2 regions of the Caballeronia sp. M1242 genome follow, and region 1 is predicted to be linked to the other one. Evidence: riboswitches for the same ligand, from Rfam matches in the RefSeq annotation. Region 1 holds a riboswitch; the other holds the start of a gene.
The links. Region 1 has a riboswitch for thiamine pyrophosphate ahead of JYK05_RS11805 (FAD-dependent oxidoreductase). Riboswitches for the same ligand answer to the same signal wherever they lie in the genome.

Region 1 (14,750 bases):
CGGTCTTGATCATGCCGTCGGGCGAGCTGGTATCGACCGTTTGCGCCGACGCCGCGCCGCAGAACGCCATCAGCATGGCAAACAAAGGAAGCAAGAAGAGTTTTTTCATCGCAGACCCTGCAAAAGAAGTGGCTTGGATTGGAGTGCGCCGCTTGAACCAAGTTCAGGCCGCGCACCGGCCAATCTGTAATAAACGCTGTCAATCATGTTACCGCGCGTTAGCGTGGATGCGCTCAACGCAGGCGGAACGAAGGGAAGCCGGGCGGCGCGCGCGGCGGCACGTACTGATTGCCCGGGACGGTCGCGCCGCTCGAACTCGCGGCGTTCGGCGTGGCTGCGGTTCCCGAAGCAGGCGCCGCGCCCGACGCGCCTTCCGCCGCCGACGCCGCTGCGGGCGCCACCGCCGTTGCCGATGCGCCCACCGCGCCGCTCGCGCCGCCCGGTTCTGCGTAGGTCGGCAGCGGCGCTTCGTCGTAGTTCGGCATGCTGCCGGCATCACCGTCGGTGTCGCCGTGAATCAGATACTGCCGACGCTGCAAGTACGCGTTACGCACGAACGAGTATTTGTCGAGCGCTGCATCGGCGAGTACGTCCGTCGCGCCGAGCAGGTTCGCCCGCGTATTGACGAGGTTCACGCCATACAGCGCCCAGCTCACGGAATCCGGACTCACGTAGGTCAGCGGACTGCCGAAATAGTCGACGACCAGCCCGCTCGTATCGCGCACCGTGCTCGGCCCGAGCAGCGGCAGCACCAGATACGGACCGGCCGGAACGCCGTAATGGCCGAGCGTCAGGCCGAAGTCGCCGGAGTGCTTCGGCAACTTGGCGACGGTCGCCACGTCGAAGAGGCCGCCGACGCCGAACACCGTGTTGATCGCGACGCGCATGATGTCGGAGACGCCATCCGCGATTTTCAACTGCAGCAGATTGTTCGCCGCGATATACACATCGCCGATATTCGAGAAGAAGTTCGTGACGCTGTTGCGGACCGGCTCCGGCACGCTCCACACGTATGCCTTCGCGACCGGCTTCAGCGCGAACTGGTCCACCTTGTCGTTGACGGTGAACATCGTCCGGTTGTAACTCTCGAACGGATCGCCCTTCGTGGGCGTCGTCACCGTCGCGCAACCGGCGAGCGTCACCGCCGCCGCCGAGACAAGCACGCGCCGCAGCCCCATCGCGTACATAGCTTCTCCTTATTGAGCCGAGCCCGATGCCGCGCTCGCTGCCGACGCGCCCGACGCCGCGGGTGCCGCGGGTGCAGCGCCCATGGCGCTTGCCGCGCCCGGGAACGCCGGCGCGGCAGCGGCCGGCGCGGCCGGCGTTGCTGCCTTCGACGCGCCCGAATCCGCCGCCTTGTTGTAGAGGAACTGTCCGATCAGGTTTTCGAGCACGACAGCCGATTGCGTCATCGTGATGGTGTCGCCGTTCTTGAGCATCTGATCGTCGCCGCCCGGCTCGAGGCCGATGTACTGCTCGCCGAGCAGACCCGAGGTCAGGATCTTCGCGGACGAATCCTTCGGAAACTGATACTGCTTGTCGATGTCGATGGTCACGACCGCCTGATACGCGTTCGGATCGAAGCCGATGGAGCCGACGCGCCCGACCGTCACGCCCGCGCTCTTCACGGGCGCGCGCGGCTTCAGGCCGCCGATGTTGTCGAACTTGAGCCGAACGGCGTAGGTTTGCTGGAACGACAGGGAACTCATGTTGCCGGCCTTCAGCGCGAGAAACAGCAGCGCCACGAAACCGAGCACCACGAAGAGGCCGACCCAAGAGTCGAGAGCAGTCTTTTTCATCGTCTTTCCAAAGAGAATCTTGTCGCGGGTTGCGCGTGATGGTCTGTGCCCTTCACAACGCCCACGCCCTCGCGGGCGTCCGCGAGTGGTCCATTAGCTGAACATCAACGCGGTCAGCAGGAAGTCGAGGCCGAGCACGGCGAGCGACGCGTACACGACCGTTTTCGTCGTCGCGCGCGACACGCCTTCCGGCGTCGGCCGGGCTTCGTAGCCCTGGAACAACGCGATGAACGTCACCGCGAAACCGAACACGACGCTTTTCACGACGCCGTTGCCGACATCGCGCCAGACATCCACGCCGCCCTGCATCTGCGACCAGAACGCGCCCGAATCCACGCCGATCAGCAGCACACCGACCACATAGCCGCCGATCACGCCGACCGCGCTGAAGATGGCCGCGAGCACCGGCATCGAGATGATGCCCGCCCACATGCGCGGCGCGACGACCACCTTGATGGGATCGACGGCCATCATTTCCATTGCAGTGAGTTGCTCGCCCGCCTTCATGAGGCCGATTTCCGCCGTCAGCGACGTGCCCGCGCGCCCGGCGAAGAGCAGCGCCGTGACCACGGGCCCGAGCTCGCGCACGAGCGACAGCGCGACGAGCAGCCCGAGCGCCTGCTCCGAGCCGTAGCGGTTGAGCGTGTAGTAGCCCTGCAAGCCGAGCACGAAGCCCACGAACAGGCCCGACACTGCGATGATCACCAGCGAATAATTGCCGACGAAGTGGATTTGTTTCGTGACAAGGCGCGGGCGACGCAGCAGCGGGAAGAATTCGAGCACGAGACGGGCGAGCATGCGCGTCGCGTAACCAGCGGTGCCGAAGCCGTCGAGCACCCAGCGTCCGAGTGCGCTGATCATGCCTTGCCTCCGATGCCGAAATCCGCCGCGAGATTCTGGCTCGCGTAGTGGAACTTGAAGGGGCCGTCGGGCGTACCGTCGATGAACTGGCGCACGGTCGGGTCCTGCGACGCGCGCAGTTGCGCGGGCGTGCCTTCCGCATGGATGCCGCCGTTGGCCACGAAGTACACGTAGTCGGCAATGGCGAACGACTCCGGGACGTCGTGCGAAACGAGAATGGACGTGGCGCCGAGCGCGTCGTTCAGCGTGCGGATCAGCTTCGCGGTGATGCCGAGCGAAATGGGATCGAGGCCGGCGAACGGCTCGTCGTACATCATGAGTTCGGGATCGAGCGCGATGGCGCGCGCCAGCGCCACGCGACGCGCCATGCCGCCCGAAATCTCCGACGGCGCGAGATCGCGCGCGCCGCGCAAGCCCACGGCGTTGAGCTTCATCAGAACGAGATCGCGGATGAGCGCCTCGGGCAGATCCGTGTGCTCGCGCAGCGGAAACGCGACGTTCTCGAAGACCGTTTGATCCGTGAAGAGCGCGCCGAACTGAAACAGCATGCCCATCTTCCGGCGCAGCGCGTAGAGGCCGTCGCGGGTCTGCGCGCCCACGTCCTGCCCGCCGTACAGCACCTGGCCGCGGCTCGCCTTGACGAGACCGCCGATCAGCCGAAGCGTCGTGGTCTTGCCGCAGCCCGAGCCGCCCATGACCGCGACGACCTGACCGCGCGTGAAGCGCATGTTCAGGTTCGACAGGACGAGCCGGTCGCCGTAACCGAAGTCGACGTCGCGTAGCTCGAGCAGAGTCTCAGAAGAGTCTGGCACTGGGTAAGAAATTCCGTTGACGCAAAACGCCGCATTATAGGGCCTGCGTGCAATCGGTGCTTTGCCTAGTGCGCGGTGCCTAATTTTTTCGGAACTGTCAGCATTGACCTGCAAAGTTTTGTTGCAGCGACGCGACCGCCTGAGCAGTGTCCGGCGCTTCGGTCACGGCGCGCACGACCGCCGCGCTGCCGACGCCCGTCGCGAGCACGTCGCCGATCACTTTGCCGTCGATTCCGCCGATCGCGACGAGCGGCACCCGGCCGCTTAACAACTGCACATAGCGGCGCAAGCGTGCGAGACCTTGCGGCTTGGTCGGCATGACCTTGGTCGTCGTCGGGAAGACGGCGCCGAGCGCGAGATAGCTCGGCCGGAAGTGCAGCGCGCGCAGCATTTCATAGTAGCCGTGCGTCGAGAGGCCGAGGCGCAGGCCGGCGCGCGCAATCGCGCTCAGATCGGCGGTCTCGACGTCTTCTTGGCCGAGATGCACGCCGTAAGCGCCTGCCGCGATCGCCTCGCGCCAGTGATCGTTGATGAAGAGCCGCGCCTGATGACGACGCCCCGCCGCCACGGACCGCTCGATCTCGCGTCGAAGATCGTCGGCGTCCACGCTTTTGCGGCGCAGTTGCGCCGTGGCGACGCCCAGATCGAGCACGCGCTCGACCCATTCTGCGGTCGGTAGCACGGGATACAAGCCGAGCGCGTCGGGGCACGCGGGGAATGCAGGCTCCGGCGCGGGCGGCAGGTCGGCCACGCGTGGGAACGTCGCGAAATCGACAGGCCACGCGTCGTCTTTCGACTCGTCGCCGGTCCGCCAGGCCAGCGCCAGAACGAGCGCGTCGTGCGGCTCGAAGTTGCAGTCGAGGAACGCGGCGAGCGCGGCGAGCCAGTCGTCGGACCGCTCGCCGTCGAGCACGAAGCGCTCGCCCTTGCGCGTCAGCGTCACGCGCGAGCCGTGCGCTTCGAGCACGGCGGCGTCGCCGGCAAGCACGAAGGACTCGGACTCACGCGGTTTCGTGAGCACGATCAAATCCTGCGCGCCGGCCGATTCGGGCGCGGTCAGGCAGATGCGCCAGCGCGTCGACGCGGCGGGCCAGTCGCCGAGCCGCGCGCGGATGCGCTCCGCGACTTCCAGCAGTTCGTCCGCCGGCGGCCAGAACACTTCGCGACCGAGCAGGCTCATGCCGCACCTCCGTCCTGATGCCAGAACGGCATGCCGACGACCGGCGTGCTCGCCTGCGCGCTGTCGCGCTCGGCCATCGGACCGGCGAGAAACGCGCTGCGGCCCGCTTCGACACCCAGCGCGAACGCACGCGCCATCTGCGGCGGAAACGTGGCCTGCGATACCGCCGTATTGAGCAGCACGCCGTCGAAGCCCCACTCCATGACCTGACACGCGTGCGACGGCACGCCGAGACCCGCATCGACGATCAGCGGCACGTCCGGTAGCCGCTCGCGCAACGTGCGCAGGCCGTAAGGGTTCGTCACGCCCTTGCCGGTGCCGATGGGCGCGCCCCACGGCATCAGCGCTTCGCAGCCGGCATCGAGCAGGCGCCGGCCGATCACCAGATCTTCCGTGCAGTACGGCAGCACCTTGAAGCCGTCGCGTACGAGCTTCGCCGCCGCTTCGACCAGGCCGATCGGGTCGGGCTGGAGCGTGTAGTCATCGCCGATCAGTTCGAGCTTGATCCACGGCGTGTCGAACACTTCGCGCGCCATGTAGGCGGTCGTCAGCACTTCGTCCACGCTCTGGCAGCCCGCCGTGTTCGGCAACAGCGCGACGCCGTGCCGCTTGAGCACGTCGAAAAAGCCGGCTTCGCCCGTCTCCGACTGGCGGCGCAGCGCGACCGTCACCATGCCGGGACGCGCGGCATCGATGGAATCGGACAGCGATTGCAGCGACGGATAGCGCGACGTGCCGAGCAGCACGCGGCTCGGAAACGCCTCGCCGTAGAGCGTGAGCACATCGGCGGTCTGTGTGGTCATGATGGAATCCTTCGTGTGTTCAGCCGCCCGCGACGGGCGAAACGACGTCGAGCTTGTCGCCCGGCGCGAGCGTCTTCGTGCCATGCTCGCCGCGCGCGACGAACTGGCCGTTCAGCGCGACCGCGAACGGCGGCTTCGCGCCGAACGCGGCGAGCGCGTCAGTGACGGTCGCGGCATCGGGCAACGTGAACTCGCGCTGATTGATGTGGATGTTCATGGTCCTGTCTCTGAATCGTGTCACGCGGCTACGGCCGCAAATGCGCCGTGCAGCAGCTCGGGCCATCTGGCAGCGCCGCGGAACTGCGCGAACGAAGCGGCGTCGCGCACCGTTCCTCCGATGAGCGCATCGGCGAGCGCGCAGGCGGCATCGGCCACTTCCGGCGCGATCATGAAGCCGTGCCGATACAGCCCGTTCACGCGCAGCGTCTGCGCGCCATCCCAGACAATGGCCGGACGATGATCGGGCAGCGTCGGCCGGCATTGCGAGTTGAGTTCGAGAATGCGCGCTTCGCCGAATCCGGGATGCACGGCGAACGCCGCGCTCAGCAATTCGAGCGCCGAGCGCACGCTGACGGGCGACATGTCCTCGCCCTCGACTTCGGTCGCGCCGATCACGTAGACGTCGTTCTGCTTCGGCGCGATGTAAAGCGGATACCGCGGATGCAGCAGGCGCACCGGCCGCGTGAGCCCGATGCCCGGCGCGTGCACCCGCGCCACTTCTCCGCGAATGCCGCGCAGCGCGGGCCACGCGGGCTTTGCGCCGAGACCGCGGCAATCGATGATCCAACGCGCATCGGGCATGACATCGACGGGCGTGTTCCAGTGCGTGCGCACGCCGCGCGCCGCCAGCCCCACCGCGAGCGCCTTGAGCGCCTGCCGGTTGTCGAGCTGGCCCTCGTGCGGCAGCAGCCAGCCCTGAGCGAAGCGCGAGCCGAGCGCCGGTTCCGCCTCGGCGACCTGCGCGCCGGCTAGCTTGACGAAACCGCCGTCGAGTAGCGATGCCGGGGCGTTCGCGCGCAGCCGGCGCTCGAAAAGCGGCGCTTCCGCGCGATCCGCGCCGTGCCACACGACGAGCGTCCCGTTGCGCTGAAAGAAGACCGGCTCGCGCAATGCCGCGAGCACATCCGGCCAGCGCGCGAGCGACGCCGCGCCAAGCTCGACGACGAGCGGCTCCGCACTCGTCGCTTCTGCGAGCGGCGCGAGCATGGCCGCGGCGACCCACGCGGCCGACTGCGAGCCGGCTTCGTCGCCACGCTCGTAGAGCGCGACGCCGTGCCCCGCGCCCGCAAGCTGCCAGGCGACGAGCCGCCCGACGAGCCCGCCGCCGATCACCGCGAAATCCGGCCGGCGCGCGTCGCCCTGTTCCATGCTGTTCACAATCCGATGTCTCCTCATCCGATCCCGCGCGTCGCCTCGACGTAAGCGAGCGTCGCCGCAGGAAGCGGCATACCGATTGACTAACGTGACGAATCAGCGGGAGGAGAGACCTGCACGGCGGCAGACAGACGCACCGGGCGGAAAAGGAAGACTGGAAGAGACTGGAGGAATGGCGCGGTGAACGCGCGTTCTCCGGAAACTTCCCTCGCCGGTATTACCCGGATCGGGTGCAAAGGGTCTCTCTCAGCCTCGCCGCGCCGGCCACCGTTTCCAGTGACATTGCGCGCGAAGCACCCCTGTTTCGTCGCAGATCATTAGAGCATAAAAGGCAAAGCCGCTGCAAACCGGGATTGCCCGCTGCGGCCGTGCCGCTCCCGTCTTGCCGCGTCGTGCCGCGTCGTGCCGCTTCGGTCGCGGCCGGCGGCACTCTGGCACAATGCCCCGAACACCGGTTCATCGGACGATCGGGCCGAATTAAGCGACAGTTAAGGCAGCATCACAACAATCTGCGAACCCGGAGCTGGCTGCGCGCACGTCGATGCGGCGCGCCGAACGGCAAGCGACACCGTCTCAACCCGCCGGCGATCCGGCGCACCCGAACACAAGGTCATGGTCAACACGAATCTCGAAAGCACGCAGCAGAAGGCGGATGACGTATCGGCGTGGAGCCTCATCAAACCTTACTGGGTCTCGGAAGAGCGCGGCATCGCGTGGGGCCTGCTGGTCGCGATCATCGCGATCAACATGACGGTCGTCTGGATCAACGTGCGGCTCAACAGCTGGAACGCAGACTTCTATAACGCGCTGCAAAACAAGAACGTGCGCGACTTTCCGCACTTGCTGCTGATCTTCACGGGGCTCGCGTTCGCGTACATTCTGCTTGCCGTCTACGGGCGCTATCTCCGCCAAATGCTCGCGTTCCGCTGGCGGCAATGGCTCACGAACCGGTATCTCGAACAATGGTTCGGCGACAAGGCGTTCTACCGCATCGAACGCGACCGCCTCGCCGACAACCCCGACCAGCGTATCAGCGACGACCTGCAATCCTTCGCGACCACCACGCTTACGCTGTCGCTCGACCTGCTGTCGACGCTCGTCACGCTCGTCACCTTCATCACCATTTTGTGGACGCTCGCGGGCGCTTTGACGCTCACGCTCTTCGGCAAGCCGCTCGTCGTTCCAGGTTACATGGTGTGGGCCGCCGCGCTCTACGCGATTCTCGGCTCGCTCATCATCCAGAAGGTCGGGCATCCGCTGGTGTCGATTAACTATCAGCAGCAGAAAGTGGAGGCGGACTTTCGCTTCGGCCTGATTCGCGTGCGCGAAAACGCCGAGCAGATCGCGTTCTACGACGGCATCGCCACCGAGACCGCCAACGCGAAGGGCATCTTCCAGCGCATTCGCGACAACTGGTGGCTCATCATGAAGTACACGAAGCGCATGACCTTCGTGCTGTCCTTCTACGGGCAGATTGCGATCATCTTTCCGATCATGGTCGCCGCGCCCCGCTACTTCGCGGGCGCGTTTTCGTTCGGCGTGCTGATGCAGATTTCATCGGCGTTCGGCACGGTCAGCGATTCGTTTTCGTGGTTCATCAACAGTTATTCGACGCTGGTCGAATGGCGCGCCACCGTCAACCGTCTGCGCGAATTCAAGCGCGTGATGCGCTCGACGCATATTCGCGAGGAAACGTCGCCTGCGACGGAACGCGGCGGCATTAATCTGCATTACACGAGCACGCCGTCGCTGACGACGACCGGCCTCACGCTCGCGCTTCCGAATGGCACGCCGCTTTCGCGCGTGGCGGATGTCTCCGTTGAGCCGGGGTCGCGCTGGCTGGTCGTCGGGCCGTCGGGTTCTGGCAAGAGCACGTTGATGCGCGCGCTCGCGGGCCTGTGGCCGTTCGGCGACGGCACCATCGACGCGCCCGTCGATGCGAAACTCATGTTCGTGCCGCAGCAGAGTTATCTGCCGATCGGGACGTTGCGCGCGGCGCTGTCGTATCCGTCGCCGGGCGAGACTTTCGGCGACGACGCACTGCGCGAAGCCTTGCGCTCCTGCAATCTCGAAGCGTACGCGGACCGGCTCGACGAAAGCGCGCACTGGGCGCGCAGCTTGTCGCCGGGCGAGCAGCAGCGGCTGGCTGCGGCGCGCGTGCTGCTGCACAAGCCGGACTTCGTGTTCCTCGACGAAGCGACGAGCGCGCTCGATGCCGAAAACGAGCTGCACATCTACAACACGCTGGTCGAGCGGCTGCCGAAAGCGGCGATCTTAAGCGTCGCGCATCGGGAGTCGGTCGCGATGTTTCATGACTACAAGATCGAGATCGAAAGGGCGATGGTCGAGGCTTGATTTCTTCGCGTAGATAGCAAAAAAGGCCACGGAACGCGTGGCCTTTTCGCTTCACGATGCGTCGAACGATTACCGCGGCAACTCACTCGACCCCATCAAATACGCATCCACCGACCGCGCGCACTGACGCCCTTCGCGAATCGCCCAGACGACGAGCGACTGCCCGCGCCGCATATCACCCGCCGTGAACACCTTGTCCACCGACGTGTAGTACGCCTTCTCGCCTTCAGTCGTTGCCCGCACGTTGCCGCGCGCGTCCTTGTCGACGCCGAACGCTTCCAGCACCGGCGAGAGCGGCTGCGTGAAACCCATCGCGAGCAGAACGAGATCCGCCTTCATCTCGAATTCGGAATTCGGCACTTCCTGCATCTTGCCGTTCTTCCACTCGACGCGCGCCGCGATCAGCTTCTCCACCTTGCCGTTCTTGCCTTCGAACCGCTTGGTCGCAACCGACCAGTCGCGCTCGCAACCTTCCTCATGCGACGACGACGTGCGCAGCTTGATCGGCCAGTACGGCCACACGAGCGGCTTGTTCTCTTCTTCGGGCGGCTGCGCGAGCAGTTCGAATTGCGTGACGCTCTTCGCGCCATGACGGTTCGACGTGCCTACGCAGTCGGAGCCCGTATCGCCGCCGCCGATCACGACGACATGCTTGCCCTTCGCGACGAGTTGATCCGCGACCTTGTCGCCCGCGTTGACCTTGTTCTGCTGCGGCAGGAATTCCATCGCGAAGTGGATGCCTTCCAGCTCGCGCCCCGGCACCGGCAAATCGCGCGGCGTTTCCGAGCCGCCCGCGACCACTACCGCGTCGAACTGCTCTTTCAGTTCTTCCGGCGTGATGCTTTCCTTCGCCGTATTGCCGATGTGCGACGGAATCGCATCGCGGCCGACGAACACGTTCGTGCGGAACGACACGCCTTCCGCTTCCATCTGGCGCATGCGGCGGTCGATCAGCCACTTCTCCAGCTTGAAGTCGGGGATGCCATAGCGCAGCAGTCCACCGATGCGATCGTTCTTTTCGAACACGACCACGTCATGTCCCGCGCGCGCCAGTTGCTGCGCGACCGCGAGCCCCGCCGGACCCGAACCCACGACAGCGACTTTCTTGCCCGTCTTGTGCTTCGGCGGCTGCGGCGCGACCCAGCCTTCTTCCCACGCCTTGTCGATGATCTTGCGCTCGATCGACTTGATGCCGACCGGATCTTCGTTGATGCCGAGCGTGCACGCCGCCTCGCACGGCGCCGGGCAGATGCGGCCCGTGAACTCCGGGAAGTTGTTGGTCGAATGCAGCACTTCGATCGCGCTCTTCCAGTCCTGGCGGAACACGAGATCGTTGAAGTCCGGAATGATGTTGTTGACCGGACAGCCGTTGTTGCAGAACGGAATGCCGCAATCCATGCAGCGCGCGCCTTGAACCTTGGCGTCGTCGTCGGTCAGCGCAGCGACGAATTCCTTGTAGTGCTTGACGCGGGTCAGCGGTGCTTCGTACGCCTCGTGGCGGCGTTCGAATTCGAGAAAACCGGTTGCCTTGCCCATATCTTTCTCTGTATTGAGTGAGGATCGCGCTCTCCGATGCCTTTTCACCGGAGAGCCCTGACTTGTTGTGTTACGGGCTTAAGCCGCCAGTGCTTCCTTCGCCTTTCTCGCGCCGATTTCGCCGAGCGCGCGCTTGTATTCGGTCGGGAACACCTTCACGAACTGACGACGCGACGCATCCCAGTTTTCGAGCAGCGCCTTGGCACGCGGCGAGCCGGTGAACTGGAAGTGGCGCTCGACGAGACCCTTGAGCAACGCTTCGTCGGTCTGGCCCGCGTGCCACAGTGCCTTGTCCACCGTGCGTTCCTGTTCGGCTTGTTGCAGCACCGGATCGAGCGCGACCATCGACTTGTTGCACTTCGCGGCGAACGTGCCGTCGGCGTCGTACACGAACGCGATGCCGCCCGACATACCCGCCGCGAAGTTGCGGCCCGTTTCGCCTAGCACGACCACCGTGCCGCCCGTCATGTATTCGCAGCCGTGGTCGCCCGTGCCTTCGACAACCGCCGTCGCGCCCGAGTTACGCACGCAGAACCGCTCGCCCGCGACGCCGCGGAAGTACGATTCGCCTTCGATCGCGCCGTACATCACCGTGTTGCCGCAGATGATGTTTTCCTCGGACTTGCCGCGGAAGTCGTTGGTCGGGCGAATGATGATGCGCCCGCCCGACAAGCCCTTGCCGACGTAGTCGTTGCCATCGCCGACGAGATCGAGCGTCACGCCCTTCGCGAGGAACGCGCCGAAGCTCTGGCCCGCCGTGCCCTTCAACTGAATGTGGATGGTGTCGTCCGGCAAGCCGTCGTGGCCGTACTTCTTCGCGATCAGACCGGACAGCATGGCGCCGACCGTGCGATTCACGTTGCGCACCGGCTGAATGAACGAGACGTGCTCGCCCTTCTCGATCGCCGCCTTCGACTTCTCGATCAGCACGTGATCCAGCGCCTTGTCAAGACCGTGGTCCTGCACGTCCACATGCTTGCGCGCCACTTCTTCGCTGACCGGCACCTGATAGAAGATGCGCGAGAAGTCCAGTCCCTTCGCCTTCCAGTGCTCGACGCCCTTCTTCGTGTCGAGCAGATCGACGCGGCCGATCAGGTCGTCGAACTTGCGCAGGCCGAGCTGCGCCATGATCTCGCGCACTTCTTCCGCAACGAAGAAGAAGAAGTTGACGACGTGTTCCGGCTGGCCCGTGAACTTCGCCCGCAGCACCGGATCTTGCGTCGCGACGCCGACCGGGCACGTGTTCAGGTGGCACTTGCGCATCATGATGCAGCCTTCGACGACGAGCGGCGCCGTCGCGAAGCCGAACTCGTCCGCGCCGAGCAGCGCGCCGATCACGACGTCACGGCCGGTCTTCATCTGGCCGTCGGCCTGCACGCGGATACGGCCGCGCAGGCGGTTGAGCACGAGCGTCTGCTGCGTTTCGGCGAGGCCGAGTTCCCACGGCGTGCCGGCATGCTTGAGCGACGACAGCGGGGACGCGCCGGTGCCGCCGTCATGACCGGCGATCACGACATGATCCGCCTTCGCCTTCGCGACGCCCGCCGCCACGGTGCCGACGCCCACTTCGGACACCAGCTTGACCGAAATGCTCGACGACGAATTCACGTTCTTCAGATCGTGAATGAGCTGCGCCAGGTCTTCGATCGAATAGATGTCATGGTGCGGCGGCGGCGAGATGAGGCCCACGCCCGGCACCGAATAACGCAGCTTGCCGATGTAGTCCGACACCTTGTGGCCGGGCAGCTGGCCGCCTTCGCCGGGCTTCGCTCCCTGCGCCATCTTGATCTGGATCTGATCCGCCGACGACAGATATTCCGCCGTCACGCCGAAGCGGCCGGACGCGACCTGCTTGATCTTCGAGCGCAGCGAATCGCCGTCCTTCAGCGGAATGTCGGTGACGACTTCCTTGCCGATGATCGATTGCAGCGAATCGCCAGTCTTGATCGGAATGCCGCGCAGTTCGTTGCGATAGCGCGTTTCGTCCTCGCCGCCTTCGCCCGTGTTCGACTTGCCGCCGATGCGGTTCATCGCGACCGCCAGTGTGGCGTGCGCTTCCGTGCTGATCGAGCCGAGCGACATCGCGCCCGTCGCGAAACGCTTGACGATTTCCTTCGCCGGTTCCACTTCGTCGAGCGGAATGGCCTTCGCCGGGTCGAGCCTGAACTCGAACAGGCCGCGGAACGTCATGTGACGCCGGGTCTGGTCGTTGATGAGGTGCGCGTATTCCTTGTACGTCTGGTACGAATTGCTGCGCGCCGAATGTTGCAGCTTGGCGATGGCATCCGGCGTCCACATATGCTCTTCGCCACGCACGCGGTACGCGTACTCGCCGCCCGCATCCAGCATGGTCGCGAGCACGGGGTTGTCGCCGAACGCATCGCGATGCAGGCGAATGGCTTCCTCGGCCACTTCGAAGATGCCGATGCCGCCGACCTTCGACGCCGTGCCCTTGAAATACTTCTCCACGAGATCCGACGACAGGCCGACCGCTTCGAAAATCTGCGCGCCGGTATAGGACATGTACGTCGAAATGCCCATCTTCGACATGACCTTGTGCAGGCCCTTGCCGACTGCCTTCGTGAAGTTGTAGATGGCCTTGTCCGCCGACAGATCGCCCTTCAGCCCTTCGGCCATGTTGGCGAGCGTTTCCAGCGCGAGATACGGATGCACGGCTTCCGCGCCGTAGCCCGCGAGCAGCGCAAAGTGATGCGTCTCGCGCGCCGAACCCGTTTCCACGACGAGGCCCGTGCTTGTGCGCAAACCGTGCTGCACGAGGTGCGTGTGAATGGCCGAGGTGGCGAGCAGCGCCGGAATCGCGACGTTGTCGCGGTCCATCTTGCGGTCCGACACGATCAGGATGTTGTAGCCGGACTTCACGGCATCGACGGCTTCGGCGCACAGCGACGCGATGCGCGCTTCCACGCCTTCCTTGCCCCACGCGACCGGATAGCAGATGCTCAACTCGTACGAGCGGAATTTGCCGCCGGTGTACGTGTCGATGGCGCGGATCTTCGCGATGTCCTTGAAGTCGAGCACGGGCTGCGACACTTCCAGGCGCATCGTCGGGTTGATGTTGATGGTGTCGAGCAGGTTCGGCTTCGGCCCGATGAACGAGACGAGCGACATCACCATGTTTTCGCGGATCGGGTCGATCGGCGGGTTCGTCACTTGCGCGAACAGCTGCTTGAAATAGTGATAGAGCGTCTTGTTCTTGCTGGACATGACCGCGAGCGGCGAGTCGTTGCCCATGGAGCCGACGGCTTCCTCGCCCGATTGGGCCATCGGCGCCATCAGGAACTTGAGGTCTTCCTGCGTATAGCCGAACGCCTGCTGGCGGTCGAGCAGCGCGGCGGCCTCGCGGCGCTGCGCTTCGACGTCTTCCGCCTTCGGCTCGATTTCGTCCAGCTTGATGCGCACGGCGTCGATCCAGCTCTTGTACGGCTTCGCGTTCGCGAGGTTGTCCTTGAGTTCCTTGTCCTCGATGATGCGGCCCTGCTCCATGTCGATCAGGAACATCTTGCCCGGCTGAAGACGCCACTTCTTGACGATCTTCGATTCGGGAATGGGCAGCACGCCGGATTCCGACGCGAGAATCACGAGGTCGTCGTCCGTCACGATGTAGCGCGCCGGGCGCAGGCCGTTACGGTCGAGCGTCGCGCCGATCTGGCGGCCGTCCGTGAACGCGATCGCGGCGGGACCGTCCCACGGCTCCATCATCGCGGCGTGGTATTCGTAGAACGCGCGGCGGTTGTCGTCCATCAGCGTGTGCTGTTCCCATGCTTCGGGAATCATCATCATCATCGCGTGGACGAGCGGGTAGCCCGCCATCACCAGCAGTTCGAGACAGTTGTCGAACGAAGCGGTGTCCGACTGGCCCGGATAGATTAGCGGCCAGAGCTTCGGAAGATCGTCGCCGAGCACGTACGAGGCGATGGCGCCGGTGCGCGCGTTCAGCCAGTTGACGTTGCCCTTCACGGTGTTGATCTCGCCGTTGTGCGCGATCATGCGGTACGGGTGCGCCAGTTCC
Region 2 (14,750 bases), 1.4 Mb from region 1:
CCCGGCATGGCAAGGCATGGAGCAAGCTAAGCCGCTAATCGACCGCTTTCTTGGTGATGACGAACCCCAGCACCAGAAACACGACGCAAAGAATCAGGAACAGCACGAACAGGAACTTGGCAATGGTCGCGGCGCCCGCGGCGATGCCCGTGAAGCCCAGCAAGCCGGCGATCACAGCGACGATCGCAAAAAACAGAGCCCATCTCAGCATGATCGCTCCCCGTAGGAATGGTTGACGCACTCATGCTAGCCGCGCGTTCTGCCGCGCGCATTCGGGCTGGCTCCTTTTTTGCTGTGAGAATCCACCGACATTTGCTTTCAAATCGGCTGCGCAAAGCGCGCCATCTGCCTCGTCGCCGCATCGAGAACCACGCCATGAGCCACCTTCCCCACGCCGCGCTTGCCGGCATCGCGCAAGACGACGCCCCGCCCGCGAGCCGCGGCACGCGCGCCGGCTTCGCGCGCATCAATGAATGGATGCATCGGTATAGCTGGGCCGTCGCGATGACGGTGGCCATCGTGATTACCGTCGGCGGGCTCGTGATTCTGGAGTCGGGCCGCATGCGCATTGCCGCCGAATACGAAACGGCGCTCGACGCCAAGAGCGCGACCGCGCAGCTTTCGGCGCTCGCCGCGGACATCGCAACGCTGTCCGCGCAGGGACAAGCAATCGCGCTGAAACCGGACGCCGCCTACAAGAACCAGTTCGAAGCGACCGCCGCGCACGTGCGCCGCGCGCTCGCCACGCTCGATGCCTACTATCGCCGCATCGGCGACGACACCGCGCTCGCGAGCTTCGCGCAGATTCGCGCGGCGGCCAACGACGCCATCGAGCGCAGCGCGGCGCCATCGGCCGCGCCTTCGGATGCATCGGCCGACAAGGACATGACGCTCGACGCCGCGCTCTCGCTCTTGCGCCTGAACGAAGAGCAGCGCGCGCAACACGCGCTCGACGCGAGCCGCGCCGATCAGCGCATTTCGACGCTGTGCGTGGCCGCGCTCTGCGCGCTGAACATCGTGTTGTTTCTGCTGCTGTTCCGCAATCTCGGCATCCAGCTCGATAAGCAAGATCGCGTTCAGCGCGAACTCATCACGCAGCAGGAGGAACTGGATCGGCTCGTCTTCGAACGCACGCGGCAACTGGAAGCGCTCGCGTGGCATTTGCAATCGGTCAGCGAGGATGAAAAGACGCAACTCGCCCGCGAACTGCACGACGAACTCGGCTCGATCCTGACCGCGAGCAAGATGGATGTCGCGTGGGTGCGCGGCAAGCTGCGCGAATCGGAGCCGGCAATGGCCGAGAAACTGTCGCGCGCCATCGGCAATCTGGATCAGGGCATCGCGCTCAAGCGGCGGATTATCGAGGACATGCGACCGACGGTGCTCGCCAACTTCGGTCTCGTCACGGCGCTGCGTTCGCTCGTGGACGAAGCCGCGCAGCGCAACGGCTGGACGGTCGAAGCCGATCTGCCGGACGACGAAGTGAAGCTCGGCGAAGCCATCGAAATCGCGCTCTTTCGCGTGGCGCAGGAAACGCTGACAAACGCCGCGAAGTACGCGCATGCGAGCCGCATTCGCATTGCGCTCACGCTCGACCCGGCGAACGTCGCGCTTTCGATCGACGATGACGGCATCGGCATCCGGCCGCAGGATTTGAAGCGCACGCAGACGCACGGACTGGTCGGCATGCGGCAGCGCGTGTCGGCGCGCGGCGGGCGCTTCGAGATAGAGCGCGCGACGCCGCATGGAACCAGCATTCGGGTGTCGATGCCGCGCGACCGCGTGCATGCGGATGCGGACGTGGATGACGGCCCGCCGGCACGCGCCGCCGCGTAGGACGATGCCGACGCGAAATACGGAATCCGCCGACACAAAAAACACATGTGTGCTTACAGCGCGCGCTCCGGCGCTTTTTTAAGATTATTCACACCGGTGAGGCCCATCGATAAGCAGCGGCCAATCCAGACATTTACTTCAAGGGGATTGAACATGACTCGAATCATCGCTTTGCTGCTGATCGCGGGCACCGCTGCGCTGGCAGGCTGCAATACCATCTCGGGCGCAGGTCAGGACATTTCGAAGGGCGGCCAGGCTATTTCGAACTCGGCGGAAGAACATAAATAAGCTGAGGCGCTCTATCAACGTAGCGTAGTTCCTGTCATCTCGCCGCCTTGCGCGGCGAGATTTTTTTTGTGCGTTAAAAAACCCGCCCGAGACCGCTCGGGCGGGTTTTCGTGACGGCCTGACGCGCAAGCGCTTACTGCGTATCCGGCAACTCCAGCGCCGGCGTCTGGGTGTTGCCGCCCTGCGCCACCAGCACCCGAATCTTGTCCGGCACGACCTGCGACAGCGCGTTGCCCGAAGGCAGCGTCGTCACGAGCCAGTCCGCGTTATTGCCGAGATTGAACGAAGCCGACTTGTACACCGGCGTCTTCGAACCCGGAAGCGTCGCGATCAACTGATACGTGCCGCCCGAAACATAGATCGAGTCCTGCGTGCTCGCCGGGACCGCGCTCTTGAAGGCGAGGCTCGGCATCGTCGCGTTGACCGTCGCGATGTTCGTCCCCGGCGCGACCAGATACAGATCGAGATTCTGCGCGTTCGCCGATGCGTTGAAGCCGCGCACGCGCGCGCTCGTCGACAGGAGACCTTTGTCGAACGGATCGTCGATCACGGCGATCGACGGCAGGAAGCCCGCGTCCGGCAGCGCGATGACCGTGTATTCGTGGCCTTTCGCCGCGTTGCTGATGCTCGAATCGGACGCGAGCTGGGTCGTCGTGTTCACGGCCGCGTAGCCGAAGTTGTGCTGGCCCGTGCCGATGTTCGCGAAGTTGGTCACCGCCTTGTAGCCGATGTTCGGTTGCAGCACCTTGCCGTTATCGTAGAAATCGACGTTCGGGCCGCTCGGAATCGCGTGGACGAAATGAACCTGCGCTTGCGTGAGGCCGAGTTCCTTGCCGACGTCGTCCGAACTTCCGCCGCATGCGGACAGGAGCGAAGCGACGGCAGCGAGCGCCGTGACGGTGCGGATGAGCTTCATGTGCCACCTTCCTTTTTGTGATCGTTGATGGTGTCGTGAAGGCTGCGGACGGCGGGCGGATGGCCCGCAACGCCGCGTCCTCGCCGCGAAGAACGCGTCTTGGTTTCATCGGAATGACGCGCCTCGCGGGTGGCGCACATGGAGCAACAGCCGTGCCCTTTTGCGGTGCGCGAGTGGCGCGACTTCGCCAGCAAGCCTTATCGCGCAAGGCTGCGGCTTTCATTAGAGGATTCGTTCGGGGCGCGAGAGCGAGGCGGCATGCGCGCCTCGAATCGCGGCGCGAGCGTGTTTCTTACAAGCGCGGCGAAAGGAAGGCACTCACACCAACCCCCGCCTTCGATAATCGAACCAGAAAGAAAGCCCCACGCTCAGCAGAATGACGACCGTCGCAATGACGGTCCAGCGCGTGATCGCCTCGCCGAGCAACAGCGCGCCGAGTAACACCGCGACCACCGGATTCACGTACATGCAGCTGCTCGCGATGATCGGGCTCGTATGCCGGATCAGAAAGCCGTAAGCGACATACGCGGCCATCGTTCCGACGAGCATCAGATACAGAAACGACAGCCCCGGCACGAAGCCGATGCCCGCCAGCCGCTCGCCCGAGAGCAACGCGACCGTCGTCGAAATGGAACCGCCGAGGCCGATCTGAAGCGCCGTCGACATGAAGAGGTCCGACGGCAGCTTGACGCGGCTCGCGAGGTGCGCCCCGCCCGCCCAGAAGATCGCGCCGCAGAGAATCGCGATGCTGCCCGCGGTCGAGCCGGAGGACGAATCGCCGTGGTTCAGCAACACGATGCCGACGAGCCCGAGCCCGACCGCCACCCACTCGCCCTTCGCGATGCGCCGGCCCGTGAGCGCGGCGATGATCGTCGCGAAAAGCGGCACGGTGGCGACCATCACGGCGGCCGTCCCGGTCTCGACGGTCCGCATGCCGTAGGCGAGCATCCCGCTGGACAAGCCGACGAGCAGCGTGCCGACGAGCGCGGCATTACGCGCTTCGGCCAACGTCGGCCAGACCGGCTTGCGGCGCGCCGCGAACACGAAGAGCCCGATGCCCGCGAACAGATTGCGCAAGCCGGAAAGCAAAAGCGGCGGAAACGACGCGAGCGACAGATGCACGGCGAGATATGTCGATCCCCACACGAGATAGACGACGGCCAGCGCGAGCGCGACTTGTCCCTTGTGCGAACGCGGCGCGCGAAACGGAAAACAATCGGGCAACGAAAACGGCAGGCGCGGCGGCTTGGACATGCGTTATCCGGCCAGCGTGCAAGACCGAGCCGTGTCTTCGATCCGACAGACGGCAATTGAACGGGCGAAAGCTCCGGCGCGACAAACGAGACAGGACGACATGGCGAAACAGTTGGAATGCGAACGCGGACGCAGAGGAGAAACAGCACAAGACGCGGGGCGTCGATTGCGGCTGCCGGGCGGTCAGGGAAAACACGCAGGCCGGGGCGAGCGACATTATGCAGTAAGCGCCCCGCGCGATCGACGAATCGCCGGACGAATTTTCGGATGGTTGCCAACACGCCACGCTGCGGTGTATGGTGGCGGCTGCTAACGCGGGGGTCCTGCGTTGCGCATCGCGATTGCGGCCGGTTTCATCGAGCGCAGTCGCCTCGCGCGGCGCGGGTGAGAAATACCCTTTGAACCTGATCTGGATAATGCCAGCGCAGGGAAGCGTTCGGGTTTCGACAGTCGCGCCGCATCAGACTACTTCTTCCGAACCCGTACCTTTCCGTCTCGTTCCTCCCTGTTTAGCTCCTGAGTCAGCCGAGCGCTGCAACGCTCGCATGTCAACACGTCCCACAGGAGAGACAGCACATGAATGCCAATCCCAAGTTTCTGTCGGAAAACGCCGTCGTCGACGCCGCCGCCATCGCCCCGCTGCCGAACTCGCGCAAGGTCTACGTGACCGGCTCGACGCCCGACATTCGCGTGCCGATGCGCGAGATCACGCAGTCGGACACGCCGGACGGCTTCGGCGGCGAGAAGAATCCGCCGGTGTACGTGTACGACACCTCCGGCCCGTACACCGATCCGGACGCGAAGATCGATATTCGCTCCGGACTGCCCGCGCTGCGCGCCGGCTGGATCGAAAAGCGCGGCGACACGGAAGAACTGGCGGGCCTGTCGAGCGAATTCGGCCGCGAGCGCGCCGCCGATCCGAAAACGGCCGAACTGCGCTTTCCCGGCCTGCATCGCAAGCCGCGCCGCGCCGTCGCCGGGAAGAACGTCACGCAGATGCACTACGCACGCGCGGGCATCGTCACGCCGGAGATGGAATACATCGCCATCCGCGAAAACCAGCGTCGCGCCGAGTATCTCGAAAGCCTGCGCAAGAGCGGCCCGAACGGCGAAAAGCTCGCGCAGATGATGGGCCGCCAGCATCCCGGACAGGCGTTCGGCGCGGCGGCGTTCGGCGCGGCGGCGTTCGGCAAGGACGCGCTCAAGGAAATCACGCCTGAGTTCGTGCGCGAAGAAGTGGCGCGCGGCCGCGCGATCATTCCCGCGAACATCAATCACCCGGAAAGCGAGCCGATGATCATCGGCCGCAACTTCCTCGTGAAGATCAACGCGAACATCGGCAATTCGGCGGTCACGTCGTCCATCGGCGAGGAAGTCGACAAGATGACGTGGGCGATCCGCTGGGGCGGCGACACGGTGATGGACCTGTCCACCGGCAAGCACATCCACGAGACGCGCGAGTGGATCATCCGCAATTCGCCGGTGCCGATCGGCACGGTGCCCATCTATCAGGCGCTCGAAAAGGTCAACGGCAAAGCCGAAGACCTCACGTGGGAAATCTTCCGCGACACGCTCATCGAGCAGGCGGAGCAAGGCGTCGACTACTTCACGATCCACGCGGGCGTGCGGCTGCAATACGTGCCGCTGACGGCGAACCGCATGACCGGTATCGTGTCGCGCGGCGGCTCGATCATGGCGAAGTGGTGCCTCGCGCATCATAAGGAGAGCTTCATCTACGAGCATTTCGAAGACATCTGCAAAATCATGAAGCAATACGATGTCTCGTTCTCGCTCGGCGACGGCCTGCGCCCCGGCTCCATCTACGACGCGAACGACGAAGCGCAGTTGGGCGAGCTGAAGACGCTCGGCGAACTCACGCAAATCGCGTGGAAGCACGACGTGCAGGTGATGATCGAAGGTCCGGGCCACGTGCCGATGCAGCTCATCAAGGAGAACATGGACCTGCAGCTGCAATGGTGCGACGAGGCGCCCTTCTACACGCTCGGGCCGCTCACCACCGACATCGCGCCGGGCTACGACCACATCACCTCGGGCATCGGCGCCGCGATGATCGGCTGGTTCGGCACCGCGATGCTCTGCTACGTCACGCCGAAGGAGCACCTCGGCTTGCCGAACAAGGACGACGTGAAGGAAGGCATCATCACGTACAAGCTCGCGGCGCACGCGGCGGATCTGGCGAAGGGCCATCCCGGCGCGCAGGTGCGGGACAACGCGCTCTCGAAGGCGCGCTTCGAATTCCGCTGGGAAGATCAGTTCAACCTCGGCCTCGACCCGGACAAGGCGCGCGAATTCCACGACGAAACGCTGCCGAAGGACTCCGCGAAGGTCGCGCACTTCTGCTCGATGTGCGGCCCGCACTTCTGCTCGATGAAGATCACGCAGGACGTGCGCGACTTCGCCGCGAAGCAGGGCGTGAGCGAAACCGACGCGCTCACCCACGGCATGCAGACGAAGGCGATCGAGTTCGTGAAGAAGGGCGCGGAAATCTACCAGCCGACGTGATGCGCCGTTTCTGACGGACTGAAACCTCACCGGAAAAACGGCCTGTCGCGCGGCGAGCGCGACAGGCCGTTTTGCTTGCTGCGTTCCGCTCAAAGCCTTCTGCGACAAGGCTGAACGCTCATTCAGACGATTCGGGCATCTTTCCTGCTACCTATCGAACGAACCGGCGAAAAAACGCGGCATGCGCGCCGGACCGTCGTCTTGTCCGGGAAGTCACGCCGCAGCCGATTCGTTCCATCATCACTGGAGAGTCGACATGAAAAACATCAAACAAATCGGCGCCGCAGCACTGCTCATCGCTTCTTTCGCCGGATTGACCGGTTGCGACAACATGACCACGCGTCAGCGCGACACCGCCATCGGCGCGGGCGTCGGCGCAGCGGGCGGGGCCGTGATCGGCGGCAGCGCGCTTTCGACGCTGGGCGGCGCGGCCGTCGGCGGGGTCATCGGCAATCAGGTCGGCAAGTAAGGGCCGCAGCGCATCGAGCGTGCGGCGCGACATCGTCGGGGCCGCACGTGTTTCAAGTCTGTTACAGGAAGCGATACCAGCCATCGTTCCTCACCGGGCGCATGCCACGCGCCATGCATCGATCGACTAAGCTCCTCTTTAACGGACCGGATCGGTTCTATCGAGACCATTGAACCCGAAGAGTCCCGCAGGCAATTCAAGGAGCAGCATCATGACGTCCGCACGCATCGTCCACGCAAAGAGCGGCATGGCCGCGCTCGCTGTGGGACTTCTGGTTAGCGGCTGTTACTACCCGTATCCCGATTACCCCGGCGCGGGTTACCCCACGGTCAGCGCCATCTATGCGCAGCGTGAATTCGCGCTACCGGCCAACGGAGCCTCGGGCGCATCGGCGGTGCCGGGGACCGGCATCGTCTACTCGACCGAACAGGTGCCCTACTCCGCCGTCTACCCTTATGCCGGCTACTACGGCGCTTATCCGTCCTATGGCTATCCGTATTACCCGTACCCGTATCCGGCGTATTACGGCTACGGCTATCCGGCGATCTCGGTCGGCTTCGGCTACTGGGGCGGCGGATGCTGCTGGGGCCACGGATACGGCTGGCACCACGGCGGCTGGCACCACGGCGGCGACTGGCATGGCGGCGGATGGCACGGCGGTGGCGGCTGGCACGGCGGCGGGACGTGGCAAGGCGGCTACGGCGGACATGGAGGCTTCGGCCACGGAGGCGGTCGCGGCCACTGAGTCGGGCGAGCGTGTTCATCTTCGTTACGAAATTGGCGTGTTCACCGGCGTAAGTCCGGTGCCCAGTAACGAACCTGAAACATTTTCCGACGCCGCGCGCCCGATGCGCCGCGTCGCCGGCTCGGTGCGCCTTCTCTCTTTCCTTTTCTGACAAGCCTTTGGCGGAATTGGACAGACAATTGGCACGTTTCTGGCTATTCACCGTCCCTATTTACCGCGATGCGACGGCGCCGCTGTCGCCCACTTCACGTTCTCGGGGAACAGGACATGATGGCCTTCGTGTTTTTTCTGCTTTGGATGCTTGCGTCGATCGCGCTTCTGACTGTCTGGGTGTTCCGGCAGACGCCGCCCGCGAACCGCGACAGCGGCGCAGCAACGGCCGCAGCCGCAGCCGTGGAAGGCTGATTCGCAGCTGACCCAATCCGACGAACCACGGCGCGTACGCGGGCTTTCACCGCTTGACGCGGCTCATCGGTCACCTATTCTTAGTGGGCGTGTTACGCCGGCGCTTAAGACGGCGCACGTCGCCGGCGTGCGCGACTGAAACATCGAACTCCGCGCGCATGGCGGCTGCGGCCGCCGCTTCGCCAACAAGAGAAAAAAGGAGACTCGATGTTCCATCAGCTACTCACACCCATTGCCGATTCACTGGCGCTGTCGTTCATCGTGGCGGCGCTGCCGATCATCATCGTGCTGGTGCTGCTCGGCTGGGCGCGCCGCCCGGCGTGGCAGGCATCGCTCGCGGGATTGATCGCCGCGCTCATCATCGCCGTCGCGGGCTGGAAGTTCCCGGTTGGCCTCGCGCTGAATTCGGTCGCGGCGGGCGCCGTCTTCGCGCTGTGGCCGGTCATGTGGATCGTGTTCGCGGCGATCCTGCTCTACAACGTCGCGCAACGCTCCGGGCGCTTCGAAGCGTTTCGGCTCTGGATGGTCGATAACCTGCCGAACGACAGGCGAATCGTGCTGGTGGTCATCGGCTTCTCGTTCGGCGCGCTGCTCGAAGGCATCTCCGGGTTCGGCACGCCGATCGCGATCACGAGTTCGCTTTTGATCCTGCTCGGCTTTCCGACGCTCGAAGCGCTCACTTTCACGCTCATTTTCAACACGGCGCCGGTGGCCTTCGGCGCGCTCGGCGTGCCGATCACCGTGCTCGGCGCGGTCACGCACCTGCCGACGGACGCGCTTGCGAAGATGGTCGGCCGCCAGTTGCCGCTTTTCGCATTCTTCCTGCCCTTCTACGTGATCGCGGTGTACGCCGGCTTTCGCAACATGATGCGCGTGTGGCCGGTGCTGCTCGTCTCGGGCGGCGCGTTCGCGCTGACGCAGTTCGTCACGTCGAACTACATCAGCTACGCGCTCACGGACGTGCTGTCGTCGCTCATCTCGCTCATTCTGACGATTGCGTTCCTGCGCGTCTGGAAGCCCGCGCCCGACGAACGCTTCGCGGTCAACGTCGATCGCGCGGGCGCCACGCGCGCCGCGCTCTCGGGCGGGCAAGGCTGGCTGCCTTGGATCGTGGTGTCGATCGTCGTGATCGTGTGGACGGTCGCGAAGATCTTCCTGATCGGCGACGTGAAGGTGTCCTGGCCGGGGCTCGACAAGGCCGTCTACATCACGCTGTACAACCAGCCGTACGGCGCGATCTGGGACTTCCAGCCGCTCGCCACGGGCACGGCCATTCTGGTGGCGGCCATCATCACGGCCGCGCTCGTCAAGCTGCCGGCGCGTGAATTCGGCGCGGCGATCGTCGATACGTGGGTGCAGACGCGCATCGCCATCCTGACGGTGGCGACCATCGTCGGTCTCGCGTATCTGATGAACTACTCGGGCATGAACTACACGCTGGGTCTGGGCGTGGCGTCGGTCGGGCCGCTGTTTCCGCTCGTGTCGGCGTTTCTCGGCTGGGTCGCGGTCTTTCTCTCCGGCAGCGACACGTCGGGCAATGCGCTTTTCGGCAACCTGCAAGTGGTGGCGGCGCACCAGCTCAATCTGAATCCGGTGCTGATGGCGGGGACGAACTCGTCCGGCGGCGTGATGGGCAAGATGATCTCGCCGCAGAACATCTCGACGGGCGTGGCGACCACCGACCTGAAGGGCAAGGAAGGCCTCGTCTTCGCGCGAACTTTCAAGCATTCCATTCTGCTCACCATCATTCTCGGCGTGCTCGTCTGGCTGCAACAGAACGTGCTCACGTGGATGATTCCCCCGCACTAACCACGCCCCCGCGCCCCGTTCGGCGACGGGGCGCGTTCCTGCTTTGTTCCTGCTTCTTGCGCTCTCTTTCGACGAACGCTTCCCGGCGCGCGGCGCGGTGTAACATGCGCGGACTTTTATCAGCAGGAAGAAGTCCGCAACGTCATGTCCATCGTCAATTTGTTTCAATTAGTCGTCCTGGCCGCCATGTGGGGCGCGTCGTTTCTTTTCATCCGCGTGGGTGTCGTCGAGTTCGGTGTCGCGCCGCTGATGGCCGTGCGCGTGGGCATCGGCGCGCTGTTTCTGATCGCGATGCTGCTCGCGCGACGCCCGTGGGCCGACACGCTTTCGACGATGCGCAAGCGCGCCGTGCCGCTTTTCGTCGTCGGCATTCTCAATTCGGCCGCGCCCTTCTGTCTTTTCGCATTCGCGGAACTCACGCTGTCGGCGGGCGCGACGTCCGTCATCAACGCGACGACGCCGCTCTGGGGCGCGCTCGTCGCGTACGTGTGGTTGAAGGACCGGCTGACGACGATGCGCACCATCGGCATGGCGATCGGCTTCGCGGGCGTGCTGCTGCTCGTGTGGAACCAGATTGCGACGCCGGGCGCGCACGACGCGGGCGTGTCGGCGCTGCCGGTGCGCGGGCTGCTGGGGGCCGCGGCGGCGCTGGCGGCGTCCGCGCTCTACGGCGTGGCGGGCAACTTCGCGAAGAAGTACCTGATGGATGTCGACGCGACCACGAATGCGGCCGGCAGCATGATCGGCGCGACCATCGCGCTTGCCCCGCTCGCCGCGATGACGTGGCCCGCGACGCCGATCTCCGCGCATGCGTGGGAGGCGGTCATCGCGCTCGGCGTGTGCTGCACGGGCATCGCGTATTTCCTCTACTTCGGGCTGGTGGCGTCGGCCGGCCCGGCGCGCGCGATGACGGTCACGTTCGTCATTCCGCTTTTCGGCATCTTGTGGGGCGCGCTTTTCCTGGACGAGCACGTCTCGCTCGTGATGATGGAAGGATGCGCGGTCGTGCTCGCGGGCACGGCGCTGGCGACGGGCGTGGTCAAGCGGATGCCGTTTGGCGGGAGGAAGTCGCTTGCGCGGTAGTGTGTGCACTCGTCGGACTACGTCGGCCGGGATGGCGCTCTGCGTTGGCGGCGGAGTGCGGGCCGCGCTTCTCTCGATAAACGCGTGTCGCTCGTGATGAAGGATGCGCGGGCACGGCGCTGGCCACCGGATTGTCGAGCGGATGCCGGGTCGGCATCCACGCTTGGCTTTCGCGGCGCTCGTCGCTGAGCGGCTGGCGTCTAGGGCGCGACAGGCGCTTGCCTGCTCATCTTCCTACCCATTCACATGAGTCGCGCGGTTTGCGCTCGGCTTTCGCGACGCCCATTGTTGAGCGGATGCCGTCCAGCGCGCGACAGGCGCTTACCCGCTCATCTTTCTGCGTGTTCGAATGAGTCGCGCGGGTTTGCGCTCCACTTTCGCGGCGCAGCGCGGGCCGCGCTCCGCTCCCGCGACGCCCGTTGTTGAGCGGATGCCGTCCAGCGCGCGACAGGCGCTTACCCGCTCATCTTTCTGCGTGTTCGAATGAGTCGCGCGGGTTTGCGCTCGCACTTTCGCTACGCAGCGCGGTATGCGCTCCGCTCCCACGACGCCCGTTGCTGAGCGGATGCCGTCCAGCGCGCGACAGGCGCTTACCCGCTCATCTTTCTGCGTGTTCGAATGAGTCGCGCGGATTTGCGCTCGCACTTTCGCTACGCAGCGCGGTATGCACTCCGCTCCCACGACGCCCACTGCTGAGCGGATGCCGTCCAGCGCGCGACAGGCGCTTACCCGCTCATCTTTCTGCGTGTTCGAATGAGTCGCGCGGTATGCGCTCCGCTCCCACGACGCCCGTTGCTGAGCGGATGCCGTCCAGCGCGCGACAGGCGCTGGCGCGGTAGTCCTTGTGCTCGTTCGAACGAGCCGGTCGAGTTTTGCGCTCCACTTTCGCGGCGCAGCGCAGCCGCCATTCCCGATGAACACGTGTCGCTCGTGAACTCGGAGAAATGCGCAGATGTGGTCGCGGGCAAGCGGATGCCGGCTCGGCATCCACGCTCGGCTTTGCGGGCGCATTAGAAGCCTCGAGCACGTCCTGCTCGGAATGCTCGCGCGAACGACGCTAGCGACGGACGTCACCTAGCGCATGCCTTCCCACGCGCAAGGATCGGCACCGCCGCCCTACTCGTCCCGCACCCGTCCGCGCCCCGCTTTCACCGCGCCGCGTTTCACTTTCCCTTCGACACGGCGGACCTGCGACGCACGCGTGGGCTTCGTCGCGATGCGTTTGCGACGCGTGACGCTCACGCTGCGAATGAGTTCGTCCAGCCGCGCGAGCGCCGCGGCGCGGTTCATGTCCTGCGTGCGATGCTCCTGTGCTTTGATGACGATGACGCCGTCGCGCGTCACGCGGCTATCGGCGAGCGCGAGCAGACGCGCCTTGATGTGCTCCGGCAGCGACGACGCGCGAATGTCGAAGCGTAGGTGAATGGCGCTCGACACCTTGTTGACGTTCTGGCCGCCCGCGCCCTGCGCGCGCACGGCCGTCAACTCGATCTCGCCCGGCGCGATCGCGAAGCTATCGGTCATGAGAGTGACTCCTTCGAATAGGCACGCGCCTCAAGTCCCAGCGCTGGCGCTCATCAACCGCATCATTCTCGCCGCGAGGCCGGAATCGCGGCGCGTCGGCGCATTCACCGCCTGCGCGAAGATCTCCGCCGAGCCGATCACCTCGATCCGGCGCTTGGCCCGCGTGATGGCCGTGTACACCAGCTCGCGCGACAGCACGCGCACGAAGCTCCCCGGCAAGACGAGCGCCGCCTCGTCGAACTCCGATCCCTGCGACTTGTGGACCGTGAGCGCGAACGCCGTATCGTGCGGCGGCAGCGCGGCGGGCGAGACGTAGCGCACCGAGCCGTCGGCCATGCGGAAGGCCACGCGAAGCGCGCCGTCCGCGCCCGGCAGCGCAATGCCGATATCGCCGTTGAAAAGCCCGAGCGCGTAGTCGTTGCGCGTGACGATCACCGGCCGCCCGGCGAACCATTGTGCGCCGAGCGCAAGCGCAATGCCGGCTTGCTCCCGCACTTTTGCCGCGATGCGGGCGTTCACTTCGTCGACGCCGCGCGGGCCTTTGCGCGTCGCGCACAGCACGCGAAAGCGGTTCAGGGAGTCGAAGAGCCGGGCTTCGTCGGCCTGCGCGGTGATTGAAGCGGAGCGCCGCGCCTCGAGTACCGAGGAGAGCGCGTCGGCGTATGGCGCGAATCCTGTCGCCAGATGCGCGAGCGTGCGCTCGGAAAGCACGGCGTGCGCGTCGTCGAAGAGAACGGCGGCTGCGTCTTCAACTGTCGCGGGCGATTGCCGGATATCGAGCGCTGCGAGGGCAGCCTGCGCATCGCCGTCGCGGATGGCGATCGACAAGCGGCCGATCGCCGAATCCAGCCCGAAGCGGTAATTGCGCGCAAGCCAGAGGACGCAATCGGTGAGCGGGGCGTCGGTGTGGCTCGGATCGTCGGCCGCGGTGCGCCTGTCGTTTTCGCTGGGTTCGTTCAGATTAGCGTGCTGTTTGGGCACGTCGCGTTCCCTTTGGCCGTCATGCTCGTTGTGGCCGTGGTGCTCGTGGTGCCGATCCTGCTCACTGCGTCGGTCCCGCTCGCTGTCGTCGGTTTGCTCGACGCGCTGGTTTCCCTCGTCGCGGTCTTTACGCTCAACTCGACGGTCGCGCTTATCAGACTCATCGGCTTCGCGTTGCTCGTTGAACTCGTCCCGCCGTTCGCACTCGGCGTTGTCGACCCGCTCATTGCGCTTGTCCGGTGCCTTCCGCTGACTTCTCTCGTCGTCGACGTTCCGCCGCGCCCCGTCGCCAGGTTCGTCTTCCGGATACGTCTCCGTATCGATGGTCGCGAAAAGGTCGGCGTAGCCTTCGTCATCGAAAACGGCTTGCGTGCGCGACCCCGATCCCGCGCGCAACGCCGCAGCGCTACCGGCCGGCCCAACGGGAGTTCGCTCATCGCGTCGCGCGTCTCGCGGCGCGAGCAGGTCGCCCTTGTCTGCGCTTTGCTCCGCTCCGACCGCTTCGCCATCCCAATCGTCATCTGTCGACGAAGCCGCAGCCGAGCCCGACGGCAACGCCGCCCGCAAGCGCGCGTAGTCCACGCCGAGCGCCTCGGCGATGCGCCGCGCGCCGCCCTGACTGAACGACGGCTGCGCGCTCAGTTCCGCGAACACCGCGCCCGCCTCGACCGCGGACAGCTGGTCCTTGTCGCCGAGCATCACGAGCCGGCTCGTCGGCGCGACGGCTTCGAGCAAATGCGCCGCGAGCGCGACATCGATCATCGACGCTTCATCGACGACGATCACGTCGTACGGCAGCGGATTGTCCCGATGATGCCGGAAGCCGCCATCCGGCAGCACACCCAGCAGTCGCTGCAGCGTGAAGGACGTGCGCGGCAAGCGTTGCGCGAGTTCGGGCGGGAGCTTGTCCGCGCGCT

Region 2: linked by a shared signal. The riboswitch ahead of thiC (phosphomethylpyrimidine synthase ThiC) and the one ahead of JYK05_RS11805 (FAD-dependent oxidoreductase) in region 1 are both predicted to bind thiamine pyrophosphate.

Annotation. Positions count from the first base shown of each region.
Region 1 covers NZ_CP071129.1:2,526,843-2,541,592, forward strand. The annotation lists gene JYK05_RS11765 (phospholipid-binding protein MlaC) at 1-109, opposite strand, end outside; gene JYK05_RS11770 (VacJ family lipoprotein) at 234-1,187, opposite strand; gene mlaD (outer membrane lipid asymmetry maintenance protein MlaD) at 1,197-1,799, opposite strand; gene mlaE (lipid asymmetry maintenance ABC transporter permease subunit MlaE) at 1,893-2,660, opposite strand; gene JYK05_RS11785 (ABC transporter ATP-binding protein) at 2,657-3,472, opposite strand; gene thiE (thiamine phosphate synthase) at 3,570-4,652, opposite strand; gene JYK05_RS11795 (thiazole synthase) at 4,649-5,455, opposite strand; gene thiS (sulfur carrier protein ThiS) at 5,475-5,672, opposite strand; gene JYK05_RS11805 (FAD-dependent oxidoreductase) at 5,693-6,823, opposite strand; TPP riboswitch at 7,016-7,140, opposite strand; gene JYK05_RS11810 (ABC transporter ATP-binding protein/permease) at 7,442-9,184, shown strand; gene JYK05_RS11815 (glutamate synthase subunit beta) at 9,254-10,720, opposite strand; gene JYK05_RS11820 (glutamate synthase-related protein) at 10,799-14,750, opposite strand, start outside.
Region 2 covers NZ_CP071129.1:951,520-966,269, reverse strand. The annotation lists gene JYK05_RS04425 (DUF1328 domain-containing protein) at 35-211, opposite strand; gene JYK05_RS04420 (sensor histidine kinase) at 376-1,836, shown strand; gene JYK05_RS04415 (entericidin A/B family lipoprotein) at 1,990-2,124, shown strand; gene JYK05_RS04410 (DUF4397 domain-containing protein) at 2,258-3,040, opposite strand; gene JYK05_RS04405 (EamA family transporter) at 3,359-4,294, opposite strand; TPP riboswitch at 4,601-4,743, shown strand; gene thiC (phosphomethylpyrimidine synthase ThiC) at 4,871-6,817, shown strand; gene JYK05_RS04395 (glycine zipper 2TM domain-containing protein) at 7,074-7,286, shown strand; gene JYK05_RS04390 (hypothetical protein) at 7,498-8,031, shown strand; gene JYK05_RS04385 (hypothetical protein) at 8,299-8,436, shown strand; gene JYK05_RS04380 (L-lactate permease) at 8,644-10,245, shown strand; gene JYK05_RS04375 (DMT family transporter) at 10,390-11,328, shown strand; gene arfB (alternative ribosome rescue aminoacyl-tRNA hydrolase ArfB) at 12,445-12,852, opposite strand; gene JYK05_RS26265 (AAA family ATPase) at 12,883-14,750, opposite strand, start outside.